Regions from separate parts of the Acidovorax sp. FG42 genome, predicted to be linked through region 3. Evidence: predicted binding sites of a transcription regulator. Region 3 holds the regulator's gene; each other region holds the start of a gene.
What was found. Region 3 encodes FNR, which switches genes on or off when oxygen is low (the NO sensors DNR and NnrR bind a similar motif). Its sites were predicted from a motif close to TTGATNNNNATCAA; they were not measured.

Region 1: the regulator FNR is predicted to act here: its motif matches at 7,548-7,561, upstream of ACODSM_RS00750 (hemerythrin domain-containing protein).
Region 2: the regulator FNR is predicted to act here: its motif matches at 7,428-7,441, upstream of ubiU (ubiquinone anaerobic biosynthesis protein UbiU).

The regions. Positions count from the first base shown of each region.
Region 1 covers NZ_JBMDJM010000001.1:156,767-166,266, reverse strand. Annotated here, with positions in the region: gene ACODSM_RS00785 (branched-chain amino acid ABC transporter permease) at 1-445, opposite strand, end outside; gene ACODSM_RS00780 (ABC transporter ATP-binding protein) at 442-1,284, opposite strand; gene ACODSM_RS00775 (TetR/AcrR family transcriptional regulator) at 1,440-2,321, shown strand; gene cueR (Cu(I)-responsive transcriptional regulator) at 2,387-2,905, opposite strand; gene ACODSM_RS00765 (heavy-metal-associated domain-containing protein) at 2,963-3,169, opposite strand; gene ACODSM_RS00760 (heavy metal translocating P-type ATPase) at 3,337-5,679, shown strand; gene ACODSM_RS00755 (methyl-accepting chemotaxis protein) at 5,798-7,465, shown strand; gene ACODSM_RS00750 (hemerythrin domain-containing protein) at 7,620-8,207, shown strand; gene ACODSM_RS00745 (alkene reductase) at 8,232-9,335, opposite strand.
Region 2 covers NZ_JBMDJM010000001.1:256,343-265,842, forward strand. Annotated here, with positions in the region: gene ACODSM_RS01210 (M20 family metallopeptidase) at 1-937, shown strand, start outside; gene ACODSM_RS01215 (alpha/beta hydrolase) at 1,093-1,971, shown strand; gene ACODSM_RS01220 (hypothetical protein) at 2,082-2,423, opposite strand; gene ACODSM_RS01225 (DUF2628 domain-containing protein) at 2,498-2,932, opposite strand; gene ACODSM_RS01230 (YidB family protein) at 3,149-3,631, opposite strand; gene ACODSM_RS01235 (M20/M25/M40 family metallo-hydrolase) at 3,761-5,131, opposite strand; gene ACODSM_RS01240 (LysR family transcriptional regulator) at 5,288-6,214, shown strand; gene ACODSM_RS01245 (MFS transporter) at 6,200-7,384, opposite strand; gene ubiU (ubiquinone anaerobic biosynthesis protein UbiU) at 7,615-8,667, shown strand; gene ACODSM_RS01255 (U32 family peptidase) at 8,705-9,500, shown strand, end outside.
Region 3 covers NZ_JBMDJM010000014.1:74,576-84,075, reverse strand. Annotated here, with positions in the region: gene ACODSM_RS15385 (EAL domain-containing protein) at 1-324, opposite strand, end outside; gene ACODSM_RS15380 (cyclic di-GMP phosphodiesterase) at 321-1,625, opposite strand; gene ACODSM_RS15375 (sulfite exporter TauE/SafE family protein) at 1,847-2,572, opposite strand; gene hemN (oxygen-independent coproporphyrinogen III oxidase) at 2,578-3,960, opposite strand; gene fnr (fumarate/nitrate reduction transcriptional regulator Fnr) at 4,150-4,872, shown strand; gene ACODSM_RS15360 (hypothetical protein) at 4,974-5,270, opposite strand; gene ACODSM_RS15355 (FixH family protein) at 5,326-5,604, opposite strand; gene ccoG (cytochrome c oxidase accessory protein CcoG) at 5,669-7,114, opposite strand; gene ccoP (cytochrome-c oxidase, cbb3-type subunit III) at 7,207-8,121, opposite strand; gene ACODSM_RS15340 (CcoQ/FixQ family Cbb3-type cytochrome c oxidase assembly chaperone) at 8,146-8,283, opposite strand; gene ccoO (cytochrome-c oxidase, cbb3-type subunit II) at 8,300-8,932, opposite strand; gene ccoN (cytochrome-c oxidase, cbb3-type subunit I) at 8,951-9,500, opposite strand, start outside.

The DNA.
Region 1 (9,500 bases), on a different contig from region 3:
AGAACACCTTGGGCGCGAGGAAGGCATCCCCCACCACGATGGGCTGCGTGGGCATGAAGTCGGGCAGGCGGCGCTGATCGGCCGTCCATATCATTTCGACCAGACCGACCAGCACCGAAGCCAGGCCCACGGTGACCATGAACACGGAGATCGGTGGCTCGCCCAGCAGCGGGCGGATCATGGTGCGCTCGATCACTGCGCCCAGCAAGCCTGTGCCCAGCACCGCAGCCGGGATGGCGAGCCACAGCGGCAGTGCGAACATCGATGCAAAGGTGAAGAACAGGTAGGCGCCCACCATCAGCAGCTCGCCAATGGCGATGTTGACTACGCGGGTGGCCTTGTAGACCATGACGAAAGCCAGTGCGGCCAGTGCGTAGAGACCGCCACCGGCGATGCCGGTGAGGCTGATCTCAAACAGGTAGGCCCAGTCGAAGTTGCCAGTCATGCGGTGCTCACCCCCTGCAGCTTGGCGCGCAGGTCGCCCACATCGCCCGTGCCCAGGTAGGCGCGGATGACCTCGGGGTTGGCCTGCACGGCGGCGGGTGTGCCCTGGGCAATGACCTGGCCGAAATTGAGCACCACCACGTGGTCCGACAGGTCCATCACCATGCCCATGTCGTGCTCGACCATGAGCACTGTCACGCCCCATTCTTCGCGCACATCGAGGATGAAGCGCGCCATGTCTTCGGTCTCTTCGCGGTTCATGCCGGCCACGGGCTCGTCCAGCATCAGGATCTGCGGCTGCATGGCGAGGGCCCGGGCCATCTCCACGCGCTTTTGCAGGCCGTAGGGCAGGGCCGAGACGGGTGCGTGGCGGATGTGGTCGATTTCGAGAAAGTCGATGATGCGTTCCTCGATGTCGCGGCGCAGTTCGGCCTCTTCGCGGCGTGCGCGGCCCAGGTAGAACAGTGCGTCGAGCACGTTGGTCTTGAGGTGCGCGTGGCGGCCGAGCTTGATGTTGTCGAGCACTGTCATGCCGCGAAACAGCGCGATGTTTTGAAAGCTGCGGCCCAGGCCCAGCTTGGCGCGCTGCGGTGCGGGCACGCGGGTGATGTCTTGCCCCTGAAAGCGGATGGAGCCCTGGCTGGGCCGATAAAAGCCCGAGATGGTGTTGAACAGCGAGGTCTTGCCCGCACCGTTGGGGCCGATGACGGCGGTGATGGAGCCAGGCAACACATCGAACCCCACGCCGGTCAGCGCCTTCACGCCACCGAACGCCAGGGTCACGCCCTGCACCTGTAGCAGGGGCGTGGCAGCAGCGGGGCCGGAAGGGGTTGTCTCCATTGGCTTTCTAATACGGGTTGACTGCAGCTTTTGACAGAAATTTCGATGGAACCCAGCGCAAATTTCCTACTTGTGCGTAAACTGTTTACTCGCAAGTAGATTCTGGAAGCCGCGACCCTCATCAGCATCCGTACTTTCCCGAGGAACTGCCATCCATGCCCCACGCCAAAGTGGCAATCCGCCGCCGCAGCGCCACCCCCACCGCCGCAGCGCCGTCTTCTGCACCCGCTGCCAAACAGACCAAGCTGGCCAAGCCGGTCAAAAAAACCGCGAAGGTTGAGTCGGCCCCAGCCGCCCCTGCGCCAGCCCCGACCGCTGCGGCGTCTCCGTGGCCCCCGGTGTCGCACCGCGAGCGTCAGCGCGAGGCCAAGCGCAATGCGGTGCTGCAGGCGGCGGCCCAGCTGTTCAACGAACGCGGCTTTCACGCGACCTCGCTCGACGACATCGCCGCGCGCCTGAACGTGACCAAGCCCACGCTGTATTACTACGTGAAAAACAAGGACGAGATCCTGCTGCAGTGCGTGAGCAAGGGGCTCACGATGATGCTGGAGGGGATTGACGCTTCGCGCGCTGCGGGCGGCAAGGCCATTGACCAGCTCATGACCTGCATGCAGGTGTATGCGCGCATCGTCACCATGGACTTCGGCATGTGCCTGATCCGCGTGGGCGACGAGCAGCTGCCCCCCGAAAGCCGCAAGGAACTGCGGCGCCTGAAGTCCGCCATCGACCAGGAGTTCCGCCGCCTGGTGGCCGAGGGCGTGGCCGAAGGATCGCTGCAGCCCTGCGACCCGAAGATGACGGCCTTTGTGATTGCCGGAGCGCTCAGCTGGATCGGCCGCTGGTACCAGCCCGATGGCGAATACACGCCCGAGCAGGTGGCGCAGCAGTGCATTGCGACGCTGTGTGATGGGGTGTTGCGGCGGCCTGGGCAGACTCCGGTGTCAACGGCCGAGGCGGGGACTGCGCCTGCGCTGCCAGCACGCCGCAAGGCGGCTGTTGGCAAAGCCAAACCCCCTGCGCGGTCGGCGGGCGCCTGAAGGGCTTGGCAGCGCAGGTTTCAAGCAAAAACTGCCCCAAGCGCCAGTGGAATATGCGCAAGCAGCTATTGATTTGGTAGCGTTTTGCGCAAGGCCCGGGGTGCGTGTTGCTCTGCCTGCCCGGAGGCCAGGTCGTCCAGGATGGGGCAGTCCGGCCGGTCGTTGCCCTGGCAGCAGGACACCAGCGTTTGCAGGCTGCGCTGCATGGCCTGCATCTGGGCGATGCGTTCGCTCAGGTCGTCGATGTGCTGTTGCGCGATGCGCTTGACCTGGCTGCTGGCGCGGCTGCGGTCGTGCCACAGGCCCAACAGTTCGGCGATTTCTTCCATCGAAAAGCCCAGGTCGCGGCTGCGGCGGATGAAGTGCAGGGCGTGCACGTCGGCCTCGGTGTACTGGCGGTAGCCGCTATCGGTGCGCGCCACACCGCTGATGAGGCCCAGCGATTCGTAGTGCCGCACCATGCGTGCCGAGATGCCGGCGCGCCGGGCGGCGACGCCGATGGGCACGGGCCAGGCGATGGCGCGGGGCGCTGCGGCCTTGGTGCGCGCAGTCGACGCGGTATTGACGGACTGGGGCGTGGTCATGGTGTGGCCCTCGTTGTGTGGCGGCGCGGCGCTCAGAGGCAAAAGACTTTCGGCCTCTCAGGCCGCGACGGTGTAGCCTTCTTCGGCAATGGCGGCGGCCAGGGCTTCGCGGGGGGCGGTGCTGTCCACGTCCACCTTGCCGCTGGCGCGGTCGATGCGCACCTGGGCGTTGGGGTCTACCTGCTGCACGGCCTGGGTGACGGCGCGTTCGCAGTGGCCGCAGGTCATGCCCTGTACTTGGAAGGTTGTGGTGGTGGTTGCCATGGGGTGTCCTTGTTGGGTTTGGAAATGTGGCCGTGGATGCGACCGAAGCGAATGTTGAAGCTTGACATCGTGGCAGAGTCAAACACCGCTCAAGACACTCATGATGTGAGGGTTGATCAATATCAATGCTTGACCTTGCCATCACGTCAAGGATCAGCATCCCGGCCATGAACACCATCACCACCCCCCTCAACACCGCGCCCGGGTCTGTGCACTCGCTGGACCTGGGCATTTCTGGCATGACCTGTGCAAGCTGCGTGGGCCGTGTGGAGCGCGCGCTGCGCAAGGTGCCGGGCGTGCAGGAGGCCTCGGTCAATCTGGCGACCGAGTCTGCGCGCATTGCCTTTGTCACGCAGGTAGGCGCCGACGCTGCCGCCATGGAGGCGGTGCTGCGGCGCGCGGTGCGCAATGCGGGCTACGAGCCGCGTGCGGCGGGGCAGGGGGACGCGCCTGAGGACTTGTCGTCCTGGGCCGGCTTTATGCCCGTGGGCATTGGCCTGCTGCTGTCGGCGCCGCTGGTGCTGCCGATGATCGGCGACCTGTTCGGCCAGCACTGGATGCTGCCGTCCTGGGTGCAGTTTGTGCTCGCCACGCCGGTGCAGTTCATCCTGGGGGCACGGTTTTACAAGGCGGGCTGGCATGCGGCCAAGGCGCTGAGCGGCAACATGGACTTGCTGGTGGCGCTGGGCACCAGCGCGGGTTGGGGCCTCTCGATGTGGCTGTGGCTCACGGCGCCCACGGACCACCCGGGGCATGTGCCGCATCTGTACTTTGAGGCCTCGGCCGTAGTGGTCACGCTGGTGCTGCTGGGCAAGTGGCTGGAGGCGCGCGCCAAGCGCCAGACCACGGCGGCCATCCGTGCGCTGCATGCGCTGCGGCCCGATGTGGTGCATTTGCTCACCAAGCAGGGCGAGGTGGATGTGCCGGTGTCGGAAGTGCTGGTGGGCGACCAGCTGGTGGTGCGGCCGGGCGAGCGCATCCCGGTGGACGGCACGGTGCACGAGGGCCACACGCAGGTGGATGAATCGATGCTGACCGGTGAACCCCTGCCGGTGGCGCGCGATGTGGGCGCGGCGCTGACGGGCGGCTCGATCAACGGCGATGGCCGCATCGTGATGGCGGTGACGGCCGTGGGCGCTGAGACGGTGCTGGCCCAGATCATCCGGCTGGTGGAAGACGCCCAGGCGGCCAAGGCGCCCATCCAGCGGTTGGTGGACCAGGTGTCGGCCATTTTTGTGCCGGTGGTGCTGGTGGTGGCGCTGGTGACCCTGGCGGGCTGGCTGGCCATGGGCGCTGGGCTGGAGGCGGCGCTGATCCACGCCGTGGCCGTGATGGTGATTGCCTGCCCCTGTGCGCTGGGGTTGGCCACGCCCGCAGCCATCATGGCGGGCACGGGTGTGGCGGCCAAACACGGCATCCTCATCAAGGACGTGCAGGCGCTGGAGCTGGCGCACAAGGTGGACACGGTGGCCTTTGACAAGACCGGCACGCTGACCGTGGGCCAGCCCCGGCTCACGGCGTTTGAGGTGGTACCGGGTCTTCATGAGGCGGCAGTGATGGCAGCCGTGGCGGCGGTGCAAAGCGGCAGCGAACACCCGCTGGCGCGCGCAGTGGTGGCGGCTGCAGGCGAGCGGCAGATTAACGTGGCCACCGCGCAGGACGTGCGCGCCGTGCCCGGGCGCGGCACCGAGGGCGAGGTGGACGGCCAGAGCTACCTGGTGGGCAGCCTGCGCTGGATGCAGGAGCTGGGTGTGGGCCTGGGCCCGTTGTCAGACCGCGCGGAAGCGTTGCAACGCGAAGGCGCCACGGTGTCCGCCGTGGCCCAACGGGTCACGGAAGGGTTGGCGCTGCGGGCATTGATGGCCTTTGGCGACGAACCCAAGCCGGGTGCGCGCGAAGCGCTGGCGGCGCTCAAGGCGCGTGGCATCCGCACGGTGATGGTGTCGGGCGACAACCGGGGCGCGGCCGAGGCCATGGCCCGGCGCCTGGGGCTGGACCCAGCGGCGGGCGAGGTGATGGCCGAGGTGCTGCCGGGCGACAAGGCCGCCAAGGTGGCGGCGCTGCAACAAGGGCCCGATGGCAAGCACCATGAGCGCCGCCGGGCCGCCCCAAGGCGCGAAAGCCCCCTCGGGGGGCAGCGACCCAGCGCAGCGGCGGAGCGTGGGGGCCATATTGTGGCGATGGTGGGCGACGGCGTTAACGATGCCCCGGCATTGGCTGCGGCCGATGTGGGTATGGCGATGGGTAACGGGACTGATGTGGCCATGCACGCAGCGGGCATCACGCTGATGCGCGGCGACCCGATGCTGGTGGCAGCGGCGCTGGATATTTCGCACCGCACGGTGATGAAGATCCGCCAGAACCTGTTCTGGGCGTTTGCATACAACGTGGCGGGCATTCCGCTGGCGGCGCTGGGTTACCTGAACCCGGTGGTGGCGGGGGCGGCCATGGCGCTCAGCTCGGTCAGCGTGATGGCGAATGCCCTCTTACTCAAGCGGTGGCGCATGTGATAAATACGTACAGCACGGTCATCGATGTCTGGCAAACTGCAACGATTTGTTGCGAATCCGTGGCCTCGGGGGAGGTGCGGTCACCGCATCGGCATAGCTATATCAAGGACGACAGATCATGAATCTCTTCTCGCTCATGCGGCAGTTCACCATACGTTTGCGCATGCTGGGTGCCATTGGCGTGGTGCTGGGCCTGCTGGGGCTGCTGGGTGGCGCGGGCATGCTGGGCATGTTCCGTATCAACGACATGAGCCAGAACTTCATGGACCATTCGTTCGCCAAGGTGAGCAGCATGGCCGAGCTGCGGGGCGAGATGGGGGCCATCCGCCAGTACGAGAAGGACATGATCATTGGCTACGAGAAGCCCGAAGCCGTGAAGGCTGCCCATGCCAAGTGGGTGGAGAGCCAGGACAAGGCCAAGAAGATTGCCAACAAGTTCCTGGAAGGCGGGGAAGACTCTGACAACGCGGTGGTGCGCAACATCGTCAAGCGCCTGGACAGCTATCGCGAGCTGTTTGCGCACGTGGCGCGCCAGCTGGAGGCGGGCGGCTACGACACCGCCACCATTGCCAACCGCATGAGCGGCAAGGCCGTGGCCGAGTTTGCCGAGGCCGACAAGCTGATGGCCGAGCTGGACTCGGTGCTGCGCGCCGAGGTGTCCAAGTCGGTGGCGCAGCAGAGCGAGGTGTCCAACCAGACCAAGTGGCTGTTTGTGCTGGCGGTGCTGATCACCGTGGTGGTGGTGGTGCCCACCACGCTGATGAACATGAACTCCATCTGCAAGCCCCTCGAAGAAGCACGCAAGATGGCCCAGGCCATTGCGGGCGGCGACCTGTCGCAGCACATTGCTGCCGAGGGCAAGGACGAAGTGGCCGACCTGCAGCGCGCGCTGCGCGACATGCAGCAAGGCCTGAGCGCACTGGTGGCGCAAGTGCGGGATGCCAGCGGCAACATCGCCACGGCCAGCCAGGAGATCGCCACGGGCAACCAGGACCTGTCGCAACGCACCGAGCAGACGGCCAGCAATGCGCAAGAAGCTGTGTCTTCTCTGTCGCAGCTCACGTCCACGGTGCAACAGACGGCGTCGTCGTCGCAGATGGCGAACCAGCTGGCCGCGTCGGCCTCGCAGATGGCCACCCACGGTGGCGGTGTGGTGCAGCAGGCCGTGGCCAGCATGCATGAGATTTCGACATCGAGCCGAAAGATCGGCGACATCATCGGCCTGATCGACTCCATTGCCTTCCAGACCAACATCCTGGCGCTGAATGCGGCCGTGGAAGCGGCCCGCGCAGGCGAGCAGGGCCGGGGCTTTGCGGTGGTGGCCAGCGAGGTGCGCAGCCTGGCGCAGCGCAGTGCGGCGGCGGCCAGCGACATCAAGGGCCTGATCCAGAGCAGCGTGACGGCCGTGGACGGCGGCGTGCGCCACGTGGAAGAAGCGGGCACGGCCATGAAGGACATCGTGAGCAGCGTGCAGCGCGTGGGCGACATCATCGGCGAGATCACGGCCGCAGCGTCCGAGCAATCGGCCGGCATTGGCCAGGTGAACAGCTCCGTGGGCGAGATCGACCGCATGACGCAGCAGAACGCGGCGCTGGTGGAAGAGTCCGCCGCCGCTGCCGAGTCGCTGCGCGAGCAGGCCGCGCGCCTGTCGCACGTGGTGCAGCAGTTCCGTCTGGCCGAATCGGCCGGTGGCTATGGCCACGGCGGCGCAGTGGCTGCCCCCTATGCAGACCAGGCGCCCCAGGCGCTGGCTGCAGGCCCTGCGCAGGCACGCCTGACGCACTGACCGCGCCAGGCCTTTCCTTTCGACGAGCCCCGCAGGCCTGGTCTGCGGGGCTTTTTTGTGGGCGGCGCTGCCCGGCGGTTTATTGACCTGCGTCATGGGCGCACCGGGGAGCGCGTGGCACCCTTGGGGCCTTGTTGAACCTGGGGAGTGCGCCATGCCGTCGATCAGTCTGCGAACCATTCGCGAGGAGCATGCGTCGCTCGCAGCGGTGCTGCACTCGCTGCGCCTGATGCTGGACCAGGGCCCGGGTGACGAGCCCGCTGCGTTCTTTGACGTGATGCGGGCGATGCTGTTCTACATCGATGAGTTTCCCGAGCGGCAGCACCACCCCAAGGAGTCGCAGTGGCTGTTCCCCAAGGTGGCCGAGCGCTCACCCCAGGCGGCCGAGGCCATCGCCCAGCTGGAGCGAGACCATGCCGGCGGCGAGGCCGCGGTGCGCGAGCTGCAGCACCTGCTGCTGGGCTGGGAGCTGATGGGCGATGCGCGCCGCGAGGCGTTTGCGCTGGCGCTGGAGCGCTACATCCGCTTTTACCTGGAGCACATGCGCCTGGAAGAAACCGTGGTGCTGCCCGCCGCGCAGGAGGCCCTGCAGCCGGGCGACTGGACCGCCATCGACGCGGCCTTTGCCAGCAACACCAGCCCGCTGGCCCCGGGCAAGCCGCGCGATGCGGCGTATGACCGGCTGTTCACCCGCATCGTGATGCGCGCGCCGAGCCCGATCGGGCTCGGTTCACCCTCTTGAGCGGCTGCGCCGCTCGGTGGGGACTCAGGCGCTTAGCGCCGGGTAGTCCGTGTACCCCTCGGCGCCACCGCCGTACAGCGTGGCGCGGTTCACCTCGTTGAGCGGGGCGTTGGCTTTCAGGCGCGCCACCAGGTCGGGGTTGGCGATGAAGGGGCGGCCAAAGGCCACGATGTCGGCACCGTTGGCCAGGGCGGCATCGGCCAGTTCGCGCGTGTAGGCGTTATTGACCATCCAGGCACCCTTGCCACCCGCTGCGCGGTAGGCGGCCTTGAGGGCGGCGTAGTCAAACGGGCGGCCTTCCACTTCGCGCGGGCCGCCGGTGGCGCCTTCGATCACGTGGATGTAGGCAAGGCCCAGGGGCGCCAACTGGCGCACCACATGGTCGAACAGCGGCTGCGGATCGGCGTCCACGATGTCGTTGGCGGGGGTGACGGGCGACAGGCGGATGCCGGTGCGGCCGCCGCCGATTTCCTCGACGATGGCGCGGGTCACTTCCAGCAGCAGGCGAGCGCGGTTGGCAATGCTGCCGCCGTAGTCGTCGGTGCGCTGATTGGCGCCGGTCTTGAGGAACTGGTCGATCAGGTAGCCGTTGGCTGCGTGGATTTCCACACCGTCAAAGCCCGATGCAATCGCGTTGCGTGCGGCGTGGCGGTAGTCCTGCACGATGCCGGGGATCTCTTCGGCATCGAGTGCGCGGGGCATCGAGGTGGGTGTGAAGGTGGGCACGCCGTCTTTGATGAGCACGGTCTTGGTGTTGGCCTGCACGGCCGAGGGTGCGACGGGTGCAGCGTTGCCCGGCTGCAGGTCGGTGTGCGAGACACGGCCCACGTGCCACAGCTGCACCACGATCTTGCCGCCGGCGTCGTGCACGGCGCGGGTCACCTTCTTCCAGCCGTCCAGCTGCTCGGTGCCATAGAGGCCCGGCACATCGGCATAGCCCTGGGCTTGCGGGCTGATGGCCGTGGCTTCGGAAATGATGAGACCGGCACTGGCGCGCTGCGCGTAGTAGGTGGCGACCAGGTCGGTGGGGATGGCCTCGGGCGAGCGGTTGCGCGTGAGCGGCGCCATGGCAATGCGGTTGGCCAGCTGGAGGTCGCCCGCGCGGGTGGGTTCAAACAAAGAGGTCATGGTGAGAAGTCCTGGAGAAAGGCGATGTGCCAAAAAAAGCAGGCCTGCAGCTTAATGCTGCAGCGCAAAACGTGCAGCACACTGGCGTCAACAAGGGCTCCGGTTTTGTGTTAACCCCGTGCTGTCCTGGCGGCGCAAGCGGCGCGGATGCGGTTGCATGAGAAT
Region 2 (9,500 bases), on a different contig from region 3:
TTACATCGATGCGCTGAAGCCCCGCATGGGCAACGTGGCGCTGGTCGTGTGCCTGGACTCTGGCGCCGGCAACTACGACCAGCTGTGGCTCACCACCAGCCTGCGCGGCATGGCCAGCGGCACGCTCAAGGTCGAGATCCTCACCGAAGGCATCCACTCCGGCGATGCCTCGGGCCTGGTGCCCTCGTCGTTCCGCATCATGCGGCAGGTGCTGGACCGGCTGGAAGACAGCGCCACCGGCCGCCTGCTGCCCGCCAGTTTCCACTGCGAAGTGCCCGCCGACCGGCTGGCCCAGGCGCGCGCCACGGCGGCCATCCTGGGCGAAGAGGTGTACAAGCGCTTCCCCTGGGCGCACTACGACTGCGGCGGCTCCACCGTGTTCGCCCTGCCCACCACCACCGACCCGGTGCAGGCCCTGCTCAAGCGCACCTGGGAGCCCACGCTCAGCGTCACCGGTGCCGAGGGCTTCCCGGCGCTGCAGGACGCGGGCAATGTGCTGCGCCCCTACACCGCCTTCAAGCTCAGCCTGCGCCTGCCCCCGCTGGTGGACGCCGCCCAGGCCGTGCAGGACCTGAAGGCGCTGCTGGAAGACAACGCGCCCTACCAGGCCAAGGTCACCTTCCAGAGCGGCGGCGGCGCCACGGGCTGGAACGCACCGGCCACCACGCCCTGGTTTGAGCAGGCGCTCAACGAAGCCTCGCAGGCGCATTTTGGCGCGCCCTGCGGCTACATCGGCCAGGGCGGCACCATCCCGCTCATGAACATGCTGAGCGAAGGCTTTCCCACCGCGCAGATGATGGTCTGTGGCGTGTTGGGCCCCAAGAGCAACGCGCACGGTCCCAACGAGTTTCTGCACGTGCCTTATGCCAAGCGCCTCACTGCCTCCGTGGCACATGTGATGGCGGCCATGGCCCAAAGCTCGGGTACAACCCCCTGAGTCGCTGCGCGCCTTCCCCCTTCTCTCGAAATCGCTGCGCGACTTCGGGAAGGGGGACGATGCCCTCACTGCGGGGCGGCCCTTGCTCGGCATCCCCGGTATTGCGCCCCGCCTGATCCGCGTTCTGTTCCCTAGTCCGTGCCAGCCCTTTCACCATGACCCTCAACGACGAAGAACTTGCGCCCTCCACCCTGACCACCTTCACCGCCAGCGATGGCGAGAACCTGGCCGTGCAGGACTGGCCCTTGCCGCAGGGCGAGCCCTGCCGGGGGACGGTGTTGCTGGTGCACGGCCTGGGCGAGCATGTGGGCCGCTATGACGCGCTGGCCCGCCGCCTCAACGACTGGGGGTTTGCGGTGCGGGGCTATGACCAATACGGCCATGGCGAATCGGCCGGGCCGCGCGGCGGGCTCACGTCGGACATGCGCCTGCTGGACGATCTGGCGGACCTGGTGGACGCCACCCGCGCCCGCATGCCTGCGGGCCAGCCCCTGGTGCTACTGGGCCACAGCATGGGCGGCTTGGTGGCCTCGCGGTTTGTGTCCCTGCACCTGCGGCCGGTGGATGCGCTGGTGCTGTCCTCCCCCGCACTCGATGCCGGCCTGGGCGCCGTGCAAAAGCTGCTGCTGGCCACGCTGCCGCGCATCGCGCCCAACCTGCGCGTGGGCAATGGGCTGGACGCGCAGTACCTTTCGCATGACAGCGCCGTGGTGGCGGCCTACCTGGCCGATCCGCTGTGCCACGACCGCATCAGCGCGCGCCTGGCCCGCTTCATTGCCGACGGCGGCCCCGCCACCGTGGCCCGCGCTGCGCACTGGAGTGTGCCCACGCTGCTGATGTGGGCGGGCAGCGACAAGCTGGTCAACCCCGCAGGCAGCCGTGCGTTTGCGGCCGCCGCACCCAAGGCCGTAGTGCATTCGCACTGCTTCGAGCCCCTGTTCCACGAGCTGTTCAACGAAACCCCCGAGCTGGCGAAGCCGGTGTTCGACCTGCTGCGGCAGTGGCTGGTGCGGCGCTGTCCCGTGGCGGCCTAGGGGCGTACGGGCCGTTTTTTGGATAAAAGGCCTTCAAGCGCTAGTGCATCATGCGTCAGTAGCTATCATTTTTGAACTGGCGGAAATAGCGCCGGTGGTGCAGACCGGCGCTACCGCCTGTGGTGGGCCACCGTGCCGTAGACGCCCAGTGCGTACACCACCACCAGCACCGCGGCCATCAGCAGGCTGCCGCTGGTACAGGTGTCCAGGCTGTCCAGAAAATCACTCCAGCCGGGTTCGTCACGCATCTCCAGGTCATTCCACACCCACAGCACCTTGGCGGCGGTGAAGTACACGAACATGAGCACGGCGGCGATGCGGCTGCGGCGGTAGATGCCCCACGCCAGCACCCCGCAGATACCTACGTCCAGCCACATCCACGGGGTGAACGTCACCCCGTTGGAACCCAGTGCGGCACCGGTCGTGTTGGCTGCGGTGAGTGCAAACGTCACCAGGGCAGCCCCCCAGGCCCAGCGAATGCAGTGTTGTGCGGCGCGGCTGGGGGTTGAGGGTTGGGGGCCGGGTGTCACAGCCAGCCGTTGTCGCCCAGCATGACCTTCTTGTAGTAGTCGCGGTTCGCCATCATGGCAAACAGGGCGACCCATGCGCCGGTGTAGTGCATCCGGCTCAGCAGGTGCCCAAAGCCCGCCACCGTCACCAGCGTTTCCAGCACCAGGATGCCCGCAATGCCCAGCCCCCAGTACGCCAGCCCCTTTTTCCACATGCCCTTGGCGATGTAATAGAACGGGCCGAACAGGCCCGCCAGCAGGTTGAAGGTGCATGCCATGCGCTCAAAGAAGCTCAGTTCCTTGAGCTTGGTGAGCTTGAGTCCCCCCGCCCGCTCTATCAGCGCAAATCGTTTTTGCCAGACTTTGGGCAAGTCGGTGGGCACCGCCGTGGGGGTGCCACTGGCTGCGGCGGATGCCGCTTGGGGCGTTGCAAATGGAGTGCCTTCGTTCATGCTCAAGATTCCCTCGGTCGTGTGCTGTTGTGTGCGCCGCAGTGCTTGCCGATGGGCCCGCCTTGCACGGCGCCCGCGATGCTAGGGGCACACCCGTGGGAATCTTTGTGAGCAGTCCTCTGAGTTTTTTGCAGCGGTAACGCACTGGCCCCACCGAGAGCGCAGGGTGGTGATGAAAATGGCCGATGGCGCTCTCAAATCAAGCGCTGGCAGCTATCATTTTTGAAGCAATCCACCCAGCATCCCCAGCAGGTCGCTGGCATTGCCAAAGCCGCCATGGGGCGCCTGGCCCTGGGGGCTCAGGTGGTCGACCAGGCCCGGCAACACCTGGGCCAGCTGCCCGGCGGCTGCACCGGGGGCCACACCCAGTTGAGCAGCCACCTGCGACAGGGGGCCGCTGCCCAGCACCTGCGACAGCTGCTCGCCCGAGATCGCCTGATTAGGCCCGGCGCTCAGCCACGACGCAATCACGTTGCCCAGCCCGGCTTGCTGGAACTTGGCCATCAGCCCCGGCAGGCCGCCCACCGGGCCGTCGTTGCTGAGGAGGGACATGACGGCCTGCACCAGCTGCGGGTTTTGTGCAGCCAGGCTGATCAGCCCTCCCAGGCCGCCACCGGCCCCACCCGCCGCAGCGGCGCCACTGCCGCCTTGCGACGCATTGTTGATGACGGCACCCAGAACGGAATCGAGCAAACCCATGGTGTTCTCCTGCAGAGGAATGAAGGGTGGCAGTGCGCCAGCCCGGACGGAACCACCCATGGTACGCACCTCGGCGGCGCCTTCGTGTCAACAATCGTGAACGGGGGGCGCCGCTGTGGTGCCGTGCGACTACTTGGTGCGGGGTGGGCGCTTTTCCAGCAGCGGCGCACTCACGCCCTGCACGCCCACCAGCCCCAGCACCGTGACCAGCGAGGTCTGCGCGCCCTTCCATGCCTCCGTCAGGTCGATCCATTCAGACAGCGCGTGGAACCCTCCTGTCTTGCCGCCGCCCCCGATCACGATGGCGGGGATGCCCAGCGCCATGGGCACGTTGGCATCGGTGCTGGCACCGGCCAGCACCGTCTTGCGACCAAAGGCCGTGTTGGCGCGCACGGCGGCCTCGACGATCAGTGTGTCGGCGGCGGTGCGGCCACCGGGCCGGTCGCCGATGAGCTTGGTCGATGCGCTCAGCGTGTTCACGCCCCAGCGTGCGTTCTCTTCGGTCACGGCGCTGTCCACGGCGGCCAGCACCTGCTTTTCGGTGGCCAGCAGCGGGGCCATTTCGTCGGAGCGGATGTCCACCGCCATGCGCGCATCGGGTGCGATGGTGTTGACGGACGTGCCGCCGCCCACAGTGCCCACGGTGAAGGTGGTCTTGGGGCTCTTGGGCGTGCGGATCTCCGCGATCTTGGCAATGGCGCGGCCCATGCCGTGGATGGCGCTGGGCACCTCGCCAAACGCGGCGTAGCTGTGACCGCCCGGGCCCTTGAAGGTCACCTCGTGGCGGTGGCTGCCTGTGCCCAGCACCAGCACCGTGCCATCAGGCGCGGGCTCCAGCGCCACCATGCCGTCAATGTCCAGGTGTTCCTTGAACAGGTGCTTCATGCCGCGCAGGTTGCCCAGCTCTTCCTCGCCCACATTGCCCACGAACACCAAGTCGCCCACGGTGGCGATCTTCTGGTCGTTCAGCACCTTGAGCCACGACAGCAGCACGGCCAGGCCGCGCGTGTTGTCGGAGATGCCGGGCGCATACAGCTTGCCGTCGCGCTCCTTCACCTTCACGTCGGTGCCGGAGGGGAACACGGTGTCCAGGTGGGCCGAGATGACCAGCTTGGGCCCGTTGCCCGTGCCCTTGCGCACCCCCACCACATTGCCTTCGGCGTCAATGGCGGCATTGGTCAGGCCCAGGGCCTGGAGCCGGGCCAGGAAGGCTTCGGCACGCTTTTGTTCCTTGAACGGCGGCGCCTCGATCTCGGTGAGCATGCGCAGGTCTTCGGTGGCGCGGTCGTGGTCGGCCTTCACGGCGTCGAGCAGCTGCAGGATCTGGGGTGCGGCCATCAGCTGGCCATAGGCCTTGTCGACGGCGGGGCGCAGCACCGTGGGCGTGGGCGCCACGGCGCCGAACTGCGCGTGGGCGGCGCCGGGCAGCCAGGCGGCGGTGGCAAGGGCCATGGCACCCGCAAGGGCCGTGGCACGGAAGGTGCGAAGAGGAAGGGTCATGGTGATCAGCGAAACACAAACAGAATGAAAAGCGGGAGCGCGGCCCGTCCAGCGCTGCAGCAGGCACCCCGGAAGGGCTGGATGGCCATGCAATTGTTGGACCGAACCCCGCCCCTGGGCTCTGCTTTAATCTGCCCAGCCGACAGTTTTTCTTACATGCGCAAACACATCCCCAGCACCCGCGCCCTGCTTGTTTTTGACGCCGTGGCTCGCCACCACGGCGTGAGCAAGGCGGCCGAAGAACTCTGCCTCACCCACAGCGCCGTGAGCCAGCAGCTGCGCCTGCTGGAGGGCCAGCTGGGCCTGCAGCTGGTGCAGCGCGGCGCGCGGGGCTCCACCCTCACCGACGTGGGCCGCCGCTACCACGCGCAGATCGTGGGCGACCTGTTGCGCCTGCAGAACCACACCCTCGAAGCCATGGCCCAGCGGCCCGATGGCGCGCGCCTGCTGGTGGGCTGCGTGCCCGTGTTTGCCGAGCGCTGGCTGCTGCCCCGGCTGCCCGCCTTTTTGGCCGCGCACAAGGGCTGCAGCCTGCACTTGCAGGTGTACCCCACGCAGATCTACATGGCGGAGATTCCGTTCGACGTGGCCGTGCAGTACGACGACGCGGCCTGGCCCGGCGTGGTGCCCGCGCCCCTGATGCCCGAAGTCTGCGTAGCGGTGTGTGCGCCGCAGTCGCGCCACCGGCGCGCCACAGAGCGCGGCGACTTCCGCGCCGTGCCGCTGCTGCAGCTCAGCTCCCGCCTGGGTGCGTGGGACGACTGGCTGGGCCGTGCAGGCATCACGCGCGTGCCGGCCCACACCCTGGGTGGCCACCGTTTTGATCTGTTCTCCATGCTGGTGGAGGCGGTGCGCGTTGACCTGGGTGTGGGCCTGGTGCCGCGTTATTTTGTGGAGCGCGAACTGCAATCGGGCGAGCTGGTGTTGGCCCACCCGCACCACGACAGCGGTGCGCGCGGCTACAGCCTGTTTGTGGCGCCGGGGCGTCTGGAAGACCCTGCGGTGGCGGCCTTTGCACAGTGGCTGCGCACCACGGCGCAGGCCGATGGCGCTGCTGCCGAACGCGCTTCAGGCACCGCTTGAAACACGCTGGCGTTGCAGGCCCAGCCAGGCCAGCGCCAGCCCCGTCACGACAATCGGCACCAGCGAGCCGGCGTTCAGCAGCGTCCAGCCCTGTGTGGTGACCAGCACGCCCGACGAGAACGCGCTCAGCGCCAGCGTGGCGTACACGCAGAAGTTGATGGCCGCCTGGGCACGGTCCTTCTCCTCCGGCCGGTAGGCCGTCATGGCCAGCGTGGTGGAGCCGGTGAACAGGAAGTTCCAGCCCACACCCAGGAAGAACAGCGCAATGCCGAAGTGGTGCAGCTCCACGCCCATCAGCGCCACCGCCACACACGCCAGGTTGAGCAGCACACCCGTGCCCATGATGGGCAGCACGCCAAAGCGCTTGATGAGGTGGCCGGTGACAAAGCCGGGCGCGAACATGCCGATCACATGCCACTCCAGCACCAGTGCCGAGGCATCAAAGTCAAAGCCGCACACCTGCATGGCCAGCGGCGTGGCGGCCATCAGCAGGTTCATCACGCCATAGCCCAGCGCGGCGCCCACAATGGCCACAATGAACGCAGGCTGGCGCATCAGCACCTTGAGCGGGCGGCCCTGCTCGCGCTGCCCCGCCGCATTGAGCACCACGGGCTGCGCCTCGAACCGGATCGCCGCCATGCACAGCATGGACAACAGCGCCACGCCGATCAGCGCGATGTAGGCGCCAGCAAACGGCACCGGAAATAGCGTGCGCGTGGCGCTGGCCAGGTTGGGGCCCGCCACCGCACCCAGCAGGCCACCGGCCAGCACCAGCGACACGGCCTTCTCGCGGTAGTCCGGCTTGGCCAGTTCGGCCGCCGCAAAGCGGTACAGCCCGCCATTGGCGCTGTAGTAGCCCGCCACCACCGTGGCCGTGCACAGCAGCCAGAAGCTGGCGCTGAACGCCGCCCAGGCACACAGCGCGGCCGATGCCACGGCCACGGCCAGCCCGATCTGGAACGACACCTTGCGCCCCCAGCGCGCCTGGCTCTGCGCCACCAGCGGCGTGGACAGCGCGCCGCCCACCACATAGCCCATCACCGGCAAGGTGGCCATCCAGCCAAAGGGCGCTAGCTGCAGGCCCACCAGGCCGTTGATGGCGATGAAGACAACGTTGTTGGTGAGGAAAAGGCCTTGGCACAGGGCCAGGAGCCACAGGTTCTTGTTCACGGCAGGAGCGCTAGGGGCGGGCAGAGGTGCGTTGGGTGGGGGCTGGATGCAAGTCAAGGCCGGTGGGCAGTGTGGTGCGCCAGGAAGGCCACGACACATCAAAGCCCGACTGCTTTGCTCCAGCATTGTGCACTGCCGTTGATGAAGATCAGCGGATGCGCAGGGTGCGCCCCGTATGGTGGCGCCCTGTGCTGTGGCTCCCCACCGGGGCCAGCGTTTGAATGCTTGTGATGGACTCCTTGAAATCGACGGCCGCTGCCTTGCCCGAGGCAGCAGGCCCTGCCATGGAACTGGTTTGCCCCGCAGGCAGCCTGCCTGCCCTCAAGGCCGCCGTGGACCATGGCGCCAACTGCGTCTACCTGGGCTTGCGCGACGCCACCAATGCGCGCAATTTTGCGGGCCTCAACTTTGACGAGGCGGCCATTGCCCAAGGCATTGACCATGCCCATGCGCGCGGCTGCAAGGTCTTCATGGCACTCAACACCTATCCGCAGGCCGCCAACCCCGGGCCCTGGCGCAGCGCGCTGGACAAGGCGGTGGACCTGGGCGTGGACGCGGTCATCCTGGCCGACCCCGGCCTCATGCAATACGCGGTGCAGCACCACCCCCGGCTGCGGCTGCACCTGTCGGTGCAGGGCTCGGCCACCAACTACGAGGCCATCAACTTCTACCGCGAGCAGTTCGGCATCGTGCGTGCCGTGCTGCCACGCGTGCTGTCGATGGAGCAGGTGCGCCAGGTCATCGACCGCACGCCGGTCGAGATCGAGGTGTTTGGCTTTGGCAGTCTGTGCGTGATGGTCGAGGGGCGCTGCGCGCTGTCGTCGTACGTGACCGGCGAATCGCCCAACACGCACGGCGTGTGTTCACCCCCGAAGGCCGTGCGCTGGGTGGAGACGCCGCAGGGCCGCGAGTCGCGCCTGAACGGCGTGCTCATCGACCGCTATGCGCCCGGCGAGAACGCGGGCTACCCCACGCTGTGTAAGGGCCGCTTTGACGTGGGAGACGACGAGAACTACTACGCCATCGAAGAGCCCACCAGCCTCAACACGCTGGAGCTGCTGCCCCAGCTGCTGAAGATGGGCGTGCGCGCCATCAAGATCGAAGGCCGCCAGCGCAGCCCGGCCTATGTGGCGCAGGTCACCCAGGTCTGGCGCGAGGCCCTGGACCAGTGCCTGGCCTATCCCCACCGCTACGCGCCCAAGACACGCTGGATGGCCAGCCTGGACCAGGTGGCAGAAGGCCAGCAGCACACGCTGGGTGCCTACCACCGCCCGTGGAAGTAGTGCTTCTCCACAACGACAACCTCCCAGAAATCGCCCCATGAAACTTGCTCTCGGCCCGCTGCTGTACTACTGGCCCCGCGACACCGTGTTCGCGTTCTACGAGGCCATGGCCGCCACGCCCGTGGACGTGGTGTACCTGGGCGAGACGGTGTGCTCGCGCCGCCACGAGCTGCGCCTGGCCGACTGGCTGGCGCTGGCGCGGATGCTGCGGGACGCGGGCAAGCAGGCGGTGTTGTCCAGCCAGGTGCTCATCGAGTCCAGCGCCGACGTGGGGGTGATGCGCAAGATCACGGGCAACGGCGAGTTCCTGGTCGAGGCCAATGACATGGGGGCCGTGGGCTGCCTCTCGCGTGCGCCCGCCGGGCCGCAGGGCTTTGTGGCCGGGCCGCACCTGAACCTGTACAACGCGCACTCGCTGCAATGGATGGCGCAGCTCGGCGCCACGCGCTGGGTGATGCCGCTGGAGATGTCGCAGGACGCGCTCTCTGCCGTGCTGGCGCAGCGGCCCGCCGGCATCGAGACCGAGGTGTTTGCCTACGGCCGCATGCCGCTGGCCTATTCGGCGCGCTGCTTCACGGCCCGCCACCGCAACCTGCCAAAGGACGACTGCCAGTTCAGCTGCCTGCAGCATGCCGACGGCCTGTCGCTGCGTACGCGCGAGAGCGAGGGCTTTCTGGTGCTCAACGGCACACAAACGCAATCGGCCCGCGTCTACAACCTGGCCAACGAACTGGCGGCGATGCAGGCCCAGGGCGTGGACGTGGTGCGCCTGAGCCCGCAGGCGCAGCACATGCCGCAGGTGGTGGCCGCGTTTGATGAAGCCCGCCGCGCCG
Region 3 (9,500 bases):
CAGCAGCACCGTACTACCACCCTCCCCCCAAGGCACACGCCGGACACAACGTTGCACCGGCACCAAGCTGCCATCAGCACGCAGCAAACTGGTATGGGCAGTCACGCCCTGCGCAATCACATCGACTGGCTCCGACCAGAACGCCAGCTCCTGGGGCGTGCTGGCCAAGTCCAGCACAGACCGCCCTCGCATGGCGGCGGCAGACAACCCGGTGAGGCGCGCGGCGCCTGCGTTGGCTTGCAGGATGTGTTGGCTGGCCTCATCCAGGAGCCACACGGCCTCCTGCAGGCCATCCAGCCACCCGAGCGATTGGAGATCGTTCACGCCGCAGCCTCGTCAGGGCCGGGACTGACCGCTCGCTCAAAAAAGTAACAGATCCGCTGTCGGGGTGACAGGTAGTCCAGCGCGTCACGCGGCAGTTGTGCGGGCTTAAGGCTGCGCCGTATGCCCAGTTCAGGGACAGTTTCCAGATCCAGGATCGGCGCTTCATCCTTGGGTACGCGCGGGTCGTGCACGATGACCTTGGGCCGCAACGGCCGCGACGAGTTGACCGAGGCCACGATGGCATACCGGTCATTGACCAATTGCACGATGGAACCGGGCGGGTAGACCCCCATCATGCGAATGAAAGCCCCCAGGACCACCGAATCAAAACGGGCCTTGAGCTGGGCAAAGATGACGGAAAGCGCCTCGTGGGGCGTCAGCGCCGTCACCCCCATCGCCGGGTTGCACATACGGTCGTACTGGTTGACCAGCGCCAGGACCTGGCTCATGCGCCCCAGATCGGGCCCCTTCAGACGCTGCGGAAAACCACTGCCATCGCACATTTCGTGGTGACGCGCCACGGCCGTCAGCACGGCATCCGCAAACCCCATGCGTTTGGCCAGGGCAACGGATTCCGCCACGTGGGTCTCGTAGCGTGTGCGCTCCATCGGGATCATGGACGGGGTGGGCTGGCGCAGATTGGGCGGCAGCTTGAGCTTGCCGATGTCGTGGATCAATGCGGCCACACCCAGATCGTGCAGCTCCTCGCTCTTCATGCCCAGGGATCGCCCCAGCAGCAGCGAAATCACCATCACATTGATCGGATGCAATCCGTTGCGCTCGCCCACGCCCTCGGACAGCAGCCGAATGACAGAGTCGCCGTTTTCCAGCAGTTCGGTAACACACCCCGAAACCAGCGCTTCCCCCTTGGCCCTGGCCTGGTCGGGGTGCTCGGAAACCGTGCGCTCCATGGACTGGTACTGACGGGTGGCTTCTGAGAAACGCTGATTGCAGGCGGCCAAGGCCCGGTTTTGTGCTTCCAGCAGCTCACGGCGACGCTGCGCCTCGGGGTCCACGACAGTGGCCGTCCCAGGCCCGGGCGCATCCAGGCCGTTGGGCGGTGGGGCTGTCATCTCGGGCACGCTCCAGGCAGCAGGCACCAGCTCCTGCAGTTCTGGATCGCTCTTTTTGGGGACGTAACGTACCTCGGTCAACCCCAGCTCGCGCAAGGTGGCGATCTGTTCCGACGACGCCACCCGGAAACTGCTGGTCGGGAACGGATGGTGCATCCAGCCCACGTCGAGCTGGATGTACATGCCGACACGCAGTTGGCTGATGTCGATGAGGATGGATGAGTTCACGTCAGGCGCACGATACATGGCGACATCAATGCCACCAATAGTTACGCAGATTATCACCAGTTCCAGTGACGTGGCGAAGAACCGGCAGACCGCGCAGCGATCCGGCAACACTTGGCAGAAATCGGGCCTGACTGGAGCACTGCAGCCCCCTGGGCTGAGGCATCGCCCCGCTTGGAACCACCGGGCGATTAAGGGTGACAGGACAAATCAGCGCCGCCCGCTCAGCGACACCAGAGCGATGGCTTGTAAATGAGATCCATCCACAATGCCCAGGCAGCGACCGCGCACAGCATGGCGCCTGCGGCCCTCGTGCCCCACTGAGCTCGCGCAAGATTCAGGCGATTGCGAAGGCTGCTCCAAGCCCAGGGGCCGCCCACCAGCCAGACCCCGCTGCCCACGGCAAACAGGGCCATGGTCAGGGCCCCCTCCAGTGGCCCTCCACTGAGCGCCGCGACCAACAGGGCCGAGTAGAGCAACCCGCAAGGCATCAGGGCCCACAGGACCCCCGCCGCCATCACGCCGCCTGGCGCTCCGACCAGCGGTCGAACACGCGCCCACACGGAGCGGCCAGCCTGTTCCACCCAGGCGGGCTGGCGCGACTGCACCATCATCATGAGCCCCCAGGCCATCACTGCCACGTGCATCAGCGTCCAGGCGGGACGCAACGCAGTGGTCTGCTGGGTCAGCCATGCCAGACTGTCCATGGCCATGGCTGCCAGTGCCCCGGCGCTGGCATAGCCCACCAGGCGCCCCGCATGAAAGGCCACGGTGCGCTGCAGTACGCCGCCACGCGGCGCCCAGCGCACCACCCGCTCGGCACTGCCCTCCGCCAGTGGCGCGCCGCCCTGCCCCACGAGCGCTCCACAGGGCGCGGAGCACATGGCCAGGCAGTGGGACCCGCCAGCGAGTCCCATGAGCAGAGCAGTCCAGCCGACCGTGGCAAGCATAGGTATCAGATGATGCGCGAAAACCGGGCGCGGTTGCGGTCTGCCTGCAGATAGCGGTCAAAAACCATGGCGATGCCCCGCACGAAGAACCAACCGGTCGCAGTCACTTCAATGCCCTCTGGCCCAACGCGCACCAGCCCTTGCTCCTGCATGCCCTCCAATTGGGCCAACTCCGCCGCGAAATACTGGCGGAAGTCGATCAGCCATGCCTGCTCCATCGGCTCGAACAGCAGTTCCCCCTGGCACATCAGGGCCATGATGGCCGCACGGCGCACCAGGTCGTCGCGCGTGAGCGCCAGCCCCCGCACCACGGGCAACCGCCCCTGGTCCAGAAAGTCGTAGTACTCATCCAGCGTCTTGGAGTTCTGGCTGTAGGTTGCCCCCACACGGCCAATGGCCGATACGCCCAGGCCGATCAAATCGCAGTCCGGCTGCGTGCTGTAGCCCTGGAAATTGCGGTGCAGGCGCCCCTGGCGCTTGGCCACGGCCAGGGCGTCGGTGGGCAGCGCAAAGTGGTCCATGCCCACGTACACGTAGCCAGCATCCATGAAGGCATCGAGCGAGCGCGACAACATGGAGAGCTTGCTCCCGCCCGTGGGCAACTCCGCAGAGATGATGCGACGCTGTGGCTTGAAACGCTCTGGCAGGTGCGCATAGGCATACAGGGCGATGCGGTCAGGCCGCAGTTGCGCCACCTGGGCCAGCGTGCGGTCAAAAGACTCGGGCGTCTGGCGCGGCAGGCCGTAGATCAGATCCACGTTCACCGAGTCAAAGCCCAACGAACGCGCAGACTCAACCAGCGCAAACACCTGTTCGGCAGGCTGGATGCGGTGCACAGCCTTCTGCACTTCGGCATCAAAGTCCTGCACGCCAAAACTCAGCCGGTTAAAACCCAGTTCAGCCAACAGTGCAAGACGCTCTGCATTGACGGTGCGAGGGTCCACCTCGATCGAGTATTCCCCCCCAGGCGCCAGCGTGAAGCTGCGCTTGAGCATGGCCATCAGCTCCCGCAGGCCCGCATCGGAGAGGAAGGTGGGTGTGCCTCCCCCCAGGTGCAGTTGACTCACCACCTGTCCTACGCCACAGTGCGCCGTGTGCAGGTCGATCTCGCGGCTCAAGTAGCGCAAGTAGACCTCGGCGCGGTCATGGTGCTTGGTGATGATCTTGTTGCAGGCGCAGTAGTAGCACAGGGATTCGCAAAACGGGATGTGCACGTACAGGGACAGCGGCATGGCCTTGGCCAGCGTGCCCGAGCGGCGCTGTTGCAGCGCCAGCACATAGTCTTCCTGACCAAACGCCTCCACGAAACGGTCGGCCGTTGGATAGGATGTATAGCGGGGCCCTGGCACGTCAAAGCGGCGCAGAAGGTCTGGCGAAACAGCAGTCATGGGGAAATTTCCTTGCGTACACCTTGACTGTGCCGTAGGCTCTGGGACATGTCCTTGACCTGCATCAAGTGAACCCGCAAGCGATACGGCGACAATTTGATGAAGGTCAGCCGCTTGCCCGCGCTCTGTATTCAGGTTCGTGTACGGCAAGCGCGATATGCTTGACCGCTAACCCAAGCCCATGTGTCTATGAACCCGCTCACCATCAAAGTCGCCTGCTCCAACTGCAACCTCCGCGAGCTGTGCATGCCCGTGGGCTTGAACGAAGAGCAACTGCAGCGCATTGACGAGGTCGTTGCTGTCCGCCGCAAGGTCAAGCGCGGCGGCACGCTGTTTCGCAATGGCGAGTCCTTCACGTCCTTGTACGCCATCCGCACCGGTTTTTTCAAGACCTGTGTGGCCACCGAAGACGGTCGCGACCAGGTCACGGGCTTTCAGATGGCGGGGGAGATCATCGGGCTGGACGGCATCGTGAATGACCACCACACCTGTGACGCGGTGGCCCTGGAAGATGCCGAGGTCTGCGTCATGCCTTTCGACCGCATCGAAGAACTGTCCCGCGAAGTCACGGCCCTGCAGCACCACGTGCACAAGATCATGAGCCGCGAGATCGTGCGCGAACATGGTGTGATGCTGCTGCTGGGCAGCATGCGTGCCGAGGAGCGCCTGGCGGCCTTCTTGCTCAACCTGGTGCAGCGCCTGCATGCACGGGGCTTCTCGCAATCAGAACTGGTGTTGCGCATGACGCGCGAAGAGATCGGCAGCTACCTGGGCCTCAAACTTGAAACAGTGAGCCGCACCTTCTCCAAATTTGTGGAAGAAGGCATCGTGGAAGTCAAACAGCGCCATGTGCGCATCCTTGACACCGATGCCCTGCGACGCATTGTGAACAGCCAGCAGACCTGCCACTGAGTACGGCCCCTCGTCGGCTGAGGGTCTGGGCGGTACAAAAGCCCTACGGTCCCTTCTAAAACGGCATGCAGCGCATGCCCGCATGAACCGGCGAAAAAGGCTCAGGAGCAAGACGACGATGTCTTGCGGCAATCGTCAGGGCGCTCCCCGTCGGGCACGGGACAGCGGTTGACCTCAAACGGGGACATGGACAGTAGCGTGGTCAATGCGCTGGTGGCCATGGTGATGGCCCAGAACACAAAAAATGCGAGGGTGTACACCCCCTGCCTCGACAGCGCCAGAGGCTGCCCGAACCAGTGCAGGTCCTGGGGGTCCACCATGGCAAAAACCAGCATCTCCAGCACACCCGCCATCAAAAAGGCGGGCCATGCAATCCACATCAGGCGTTGCGTCCACATATAGGTTCTGTCTCCTGGTGCTGCCGGGGTCGCCAGGGTGTGCGACCCTGGGGTTTCAGCGTGGTTGGTCTTGCACAGGGGTGGCCGCATGGTTGCGGGCCTTGAGGGCCGGCGCCAGACTCTTTTCCGGCGCCACCAGTGTCTTGTTGATTTCGATGCCTTGGCGGTAGTAGTCCTCCGCCACCACGGGGTCGGGCCGCGAAATCGCTAGCCACAGCGTCACAAAGCCCGCCACGATCACGATCAGAGGCCCGGCAATCACCAGCCACACATGGCCAAACTTCCACCAGGGTACGGTTACCGCCTGGGTTGCAATGGCAGGGTTTGAAGACATGGTGCTTTACTCCTCAACAATATCGGTCAAAGTGCGGCCCCGAAGGGCCCCACCGGAATACCGCTCAGCGCGGTACAAGGAACACGGATTTCTCCGTGACATGGGCCGCTGCTCCTACGGCCTGCACATCAAACTGAACGGCATGCGACCCGGGCGTAGCGGAACCATAGGGAATCTGCAAACGCACGGCCACCCAGCGAGACTCTGCCGCGCCAATGTCCACTTCAGCCTCGGAAGCCACTTCGAGACCCTCCAGGCCCCGCGCACTGATGCGATAACGCTGCTCGCCCTCGGTGGCATTCATGATCTGCAGCCGGTAAATGTTCTCCAGCTTGCCACCCGCCACGATGCGCGAGAGCGCAGCGCGGTCCCGCACCACATCCACCTTCAGCGGTGTGCGCACCACCAGGCTGGCCAACATGGCCACGCAAAGGCTTACCAGCACGGCGCTGTAGATCAGCACGCGGGGGCGCAGCACGCGGCGCAACATCTGCGACTGCGTCCAGTGCTTGGCAACGCCGTTCTGGGTCGAATAGCGGATGAGCCCACGCGGGTACTGCATCTTGTCCATCACGGTATTGCAGGCGTCCACGCACAAGCCGCAGCCGATGCATTCGTACTGCAAACCCTTGCGGATGTCGATGCCCACGGGACAGACCTGCACACACAGCGAGCAATCGATGCAGTCACCCAAGCCCTGGGCTTTGTAGTCGATGTTCTTCTTGCGTGGGCCACGCTGCTCGCCACGTTCAGGGTCGTAGGTAACGATCAAAGTGTCCTTGTCAAACATCGCGCTTTGAAAACGCGCATAAGGGCACATGTACTTGCAGACCTGCTCGCGCATGAAGCCCGCATTGCCATAGGTGGCAAAACCGTAGAACAGCACCCAGAAAATCTGCCAGCTGCCCTGGAACGCCAGCAGCTCGCTGCCCAGCTCGCGAATGGGGACGAAGTACCCCACAAAAGTGAACCCGGTCCACAGGGCCACCGCGATCCACACCACTTGCTTGAAAAACTTCTTGCGGATCTTCTCGAACGTCCAGGGGCCGTTGTCCAGGCGGAGCCGGGCACTGCGATCGCCTTCGATCTTGTGCTCGATCCACATGAACATTTCGGTGTACACCGTCTGCGGGCACGCAAAGCCACACCACAGACGCCCGGCCACTGCGGTGAACAGGAACAGTGACAACGCCGAAATGATCAGAAGGCCGGTGAGGTAGATGAAATCCTGCGGATACAGCACCAGACCAAAGATGTAGAACCTGCGAGCCCCCAGGTCAAACAGCACCATCTGGCGCTGGCCCCACTCAAACCACGGCAACCCGTAAAACACCAGCTGCGTAAGAAACACCATGCCCCAGCGCCAGCGCGCAAACAGGCCGCTGATGGAACGCGGGTAGATCTTCTTTTGCGCTTCGTACAGCGAGATGATCTCGCCCGCAGACGACGCATCTGCCGCGACTGGCGTAATCGGGATGACCTTGCGAGCCGGCTCGCTGGGTGTGCTCATGGTGTCGCTTTGTGAACGGAATTAAGGCGTAAAAGGGGTGCCTTCAAACGGAAACCCGGGCAGTGCGTCTCACGCACCGCCCGGCAGCCAGGTCAGCGTGCAGCCACCTGCTTGTTCGACAGGCCCCACACATAGGCAGAGAGTACGCCGATCTGCGCCTCGGTCAACTTTTCGGCCTGTGCAGGCATCTGGTTGACCTTGCCGTTGTTGATCATGGCGGTGATGGCGGCCTCGCCCCAGCCATGCAGCCAGATGTCATCGGTCAGGTTAGGCGCGCCCAGCGCCTGGTTGCCCTTGCCGTCCATGCCGTGGCAGGCTGCGCAGGCAGCAAACTTGGCCTTGCCCAGCGATGCGCGCAGCGAGTCATGGGGGCTGCCCGACAGGCTCAGCACGTAGTGCGACAGGTTACGCACGTCTTCCGGGGAGCCCACTGCGGCTGCCATGGGAGGCATGTTGCCGATGCGGCCCTTCTCCAGCGTCTCGCGGATCTTCTCGGGCGTGCCGCCGTGCAGCCAGTCGTTGTCCGTCAGGTTTGGAAAGCCCTTGCTGCCTCGCGCATCCGAGCCGTGGCACTGTGCGCAGTTGTTCATGAACAAACGCTCGCCTATCGCGTGGGCCTGGGGGTCGGCGGCTACGTCTTCAGGCTTCATGGAGGCAAAGCGTGCGTATAGCGGCTCCAGCTCCGTCTTGGCCTTGGCCATTTCGGCTTCGTACTCGCCCTTCTGCGTCCAGTTGAGCTTGCCGGTGAAGCTGCCCAGGCCTGGATAGGCGGCCAGGTAGCCCAGACCAAAGACGATGGTGATGACAAACAGCCACACCCACCAGCGCGGCAGGGGGTTGTTCATCTCGACCAGGTCCTCATCCCAAACGTGGCCGGTGGTGTTGTCGGAGGTGGCCACCACCTTCTTGCGGCCCGCCATCCAAAGCAGGATGCCGCAGGCGATGATGCCGACCAGGGTCAGCGTGGTCACAAAGACCGACCAGAAATTGCTGGTGAAGTCACTCATGGGGTGTTCTCGTTCTGGTGAAGGTCAATCTGTCTCGAAAGGCAGCTGGGCTGCCTCGTCGAACCGGGCCTTGTTGCGGCCTCGGTAGGCCCAGACCCAGATGCCAATGAAGCAGGCCATCGATGCCAGGGTGGCGACGATGCGCATGGTGGTGATGTCCATGGGATATCTCCTTTGCTTACTTGAGCGCACGGCCCATGACTTGCAGGTAGGCGATGAGCGCATCCTGCTCCGTCTTGCCCTTGACCTCGCCCGCCGCAGCCGTGATCTGCTCGTCGGTGTAAGGCACGCCCACGGTGCGCAGGGCCTTCATGCGGGGCGCCATCACTGCGGGGTCCACCTGGTTCTTTTCAAGCCAGGGGTATGCGGGCATGTTGGACTCGGGCACCACATCGCGGGGGTTGTTCAGGTGGATGCGATGCCATTCGTCGCTGTACTTGCCACCCACGCGGTGCAGGTCGGGACCCGTGCGCTTGCTACCCCACTGGAAGGGGTGGTCATACACAAACTCGCCCGCCACCGAGTAGTGGCCATAGCGCAGCGTCTCTGCGCGGAAGGGGCGGATCATCTGCGAGTGGCAGTTGTAGCAACCCTCGCGGATGTAGATGTCGCGGCCTGCCAGCTGCAAAGCGTTGTAAGGCTCGACACCCTTGACCGCCTCGGTCGTGGACTTCTGGAAGAACAGGGGCACGATCTCGACCAGACCGCCAATGGCGATCACGATCAGGATCAGCACGATCATCAGAAAGTTGTTGGTCTCCACCTTTTCATGGGTGAAACCGGTCGAAGCAGATGTGTTGTTATTGGACATGAATGATCTCCTTCAGACTCAGGCGTGGGCCGTGTTCACTGCAGGAATGGCCACCTTGACCGAACGGCCCGAGATGGCAGTCAGCCACACGTTCCAGGCCATGACCAGCATGCCGCCCAGGTACAGCAGACCACCGGCCACGCGGATCACATAGAAGGGATAGGTCGCCTTCACGCTTTCCACGAAGGTGTAGGTGAGCGTGCCGTCGGGGTTGACCGCGCGCCACATCAGGCCTTGCATCACGCCGGCAATCCACATGGCAGCGATGTACAGCACGATGCCGATGGTGGCCATCCAGAAGTGCAGCTCGATCGCCTTGACGGAGTGCATCTTGTCCTTGCCGAACAGACGGGGCACCAGGTAGTACAGCGAACCCATCGAAATCAGGCCCACCCAGCCCAGGGCGCCGGAGTGCACGTGGCCGATGGTCCAGTCGGTGTAGTGGCTCAGGGCATTGACGGTCTTGATGGACATCATCGGGCCCTCGAACGTGGACATGCCGTAGAACGACAGCGACACGATCAGGAAGCGCAGGATAGGGTCGTCACGCAGCTTGTGCCATGCACCC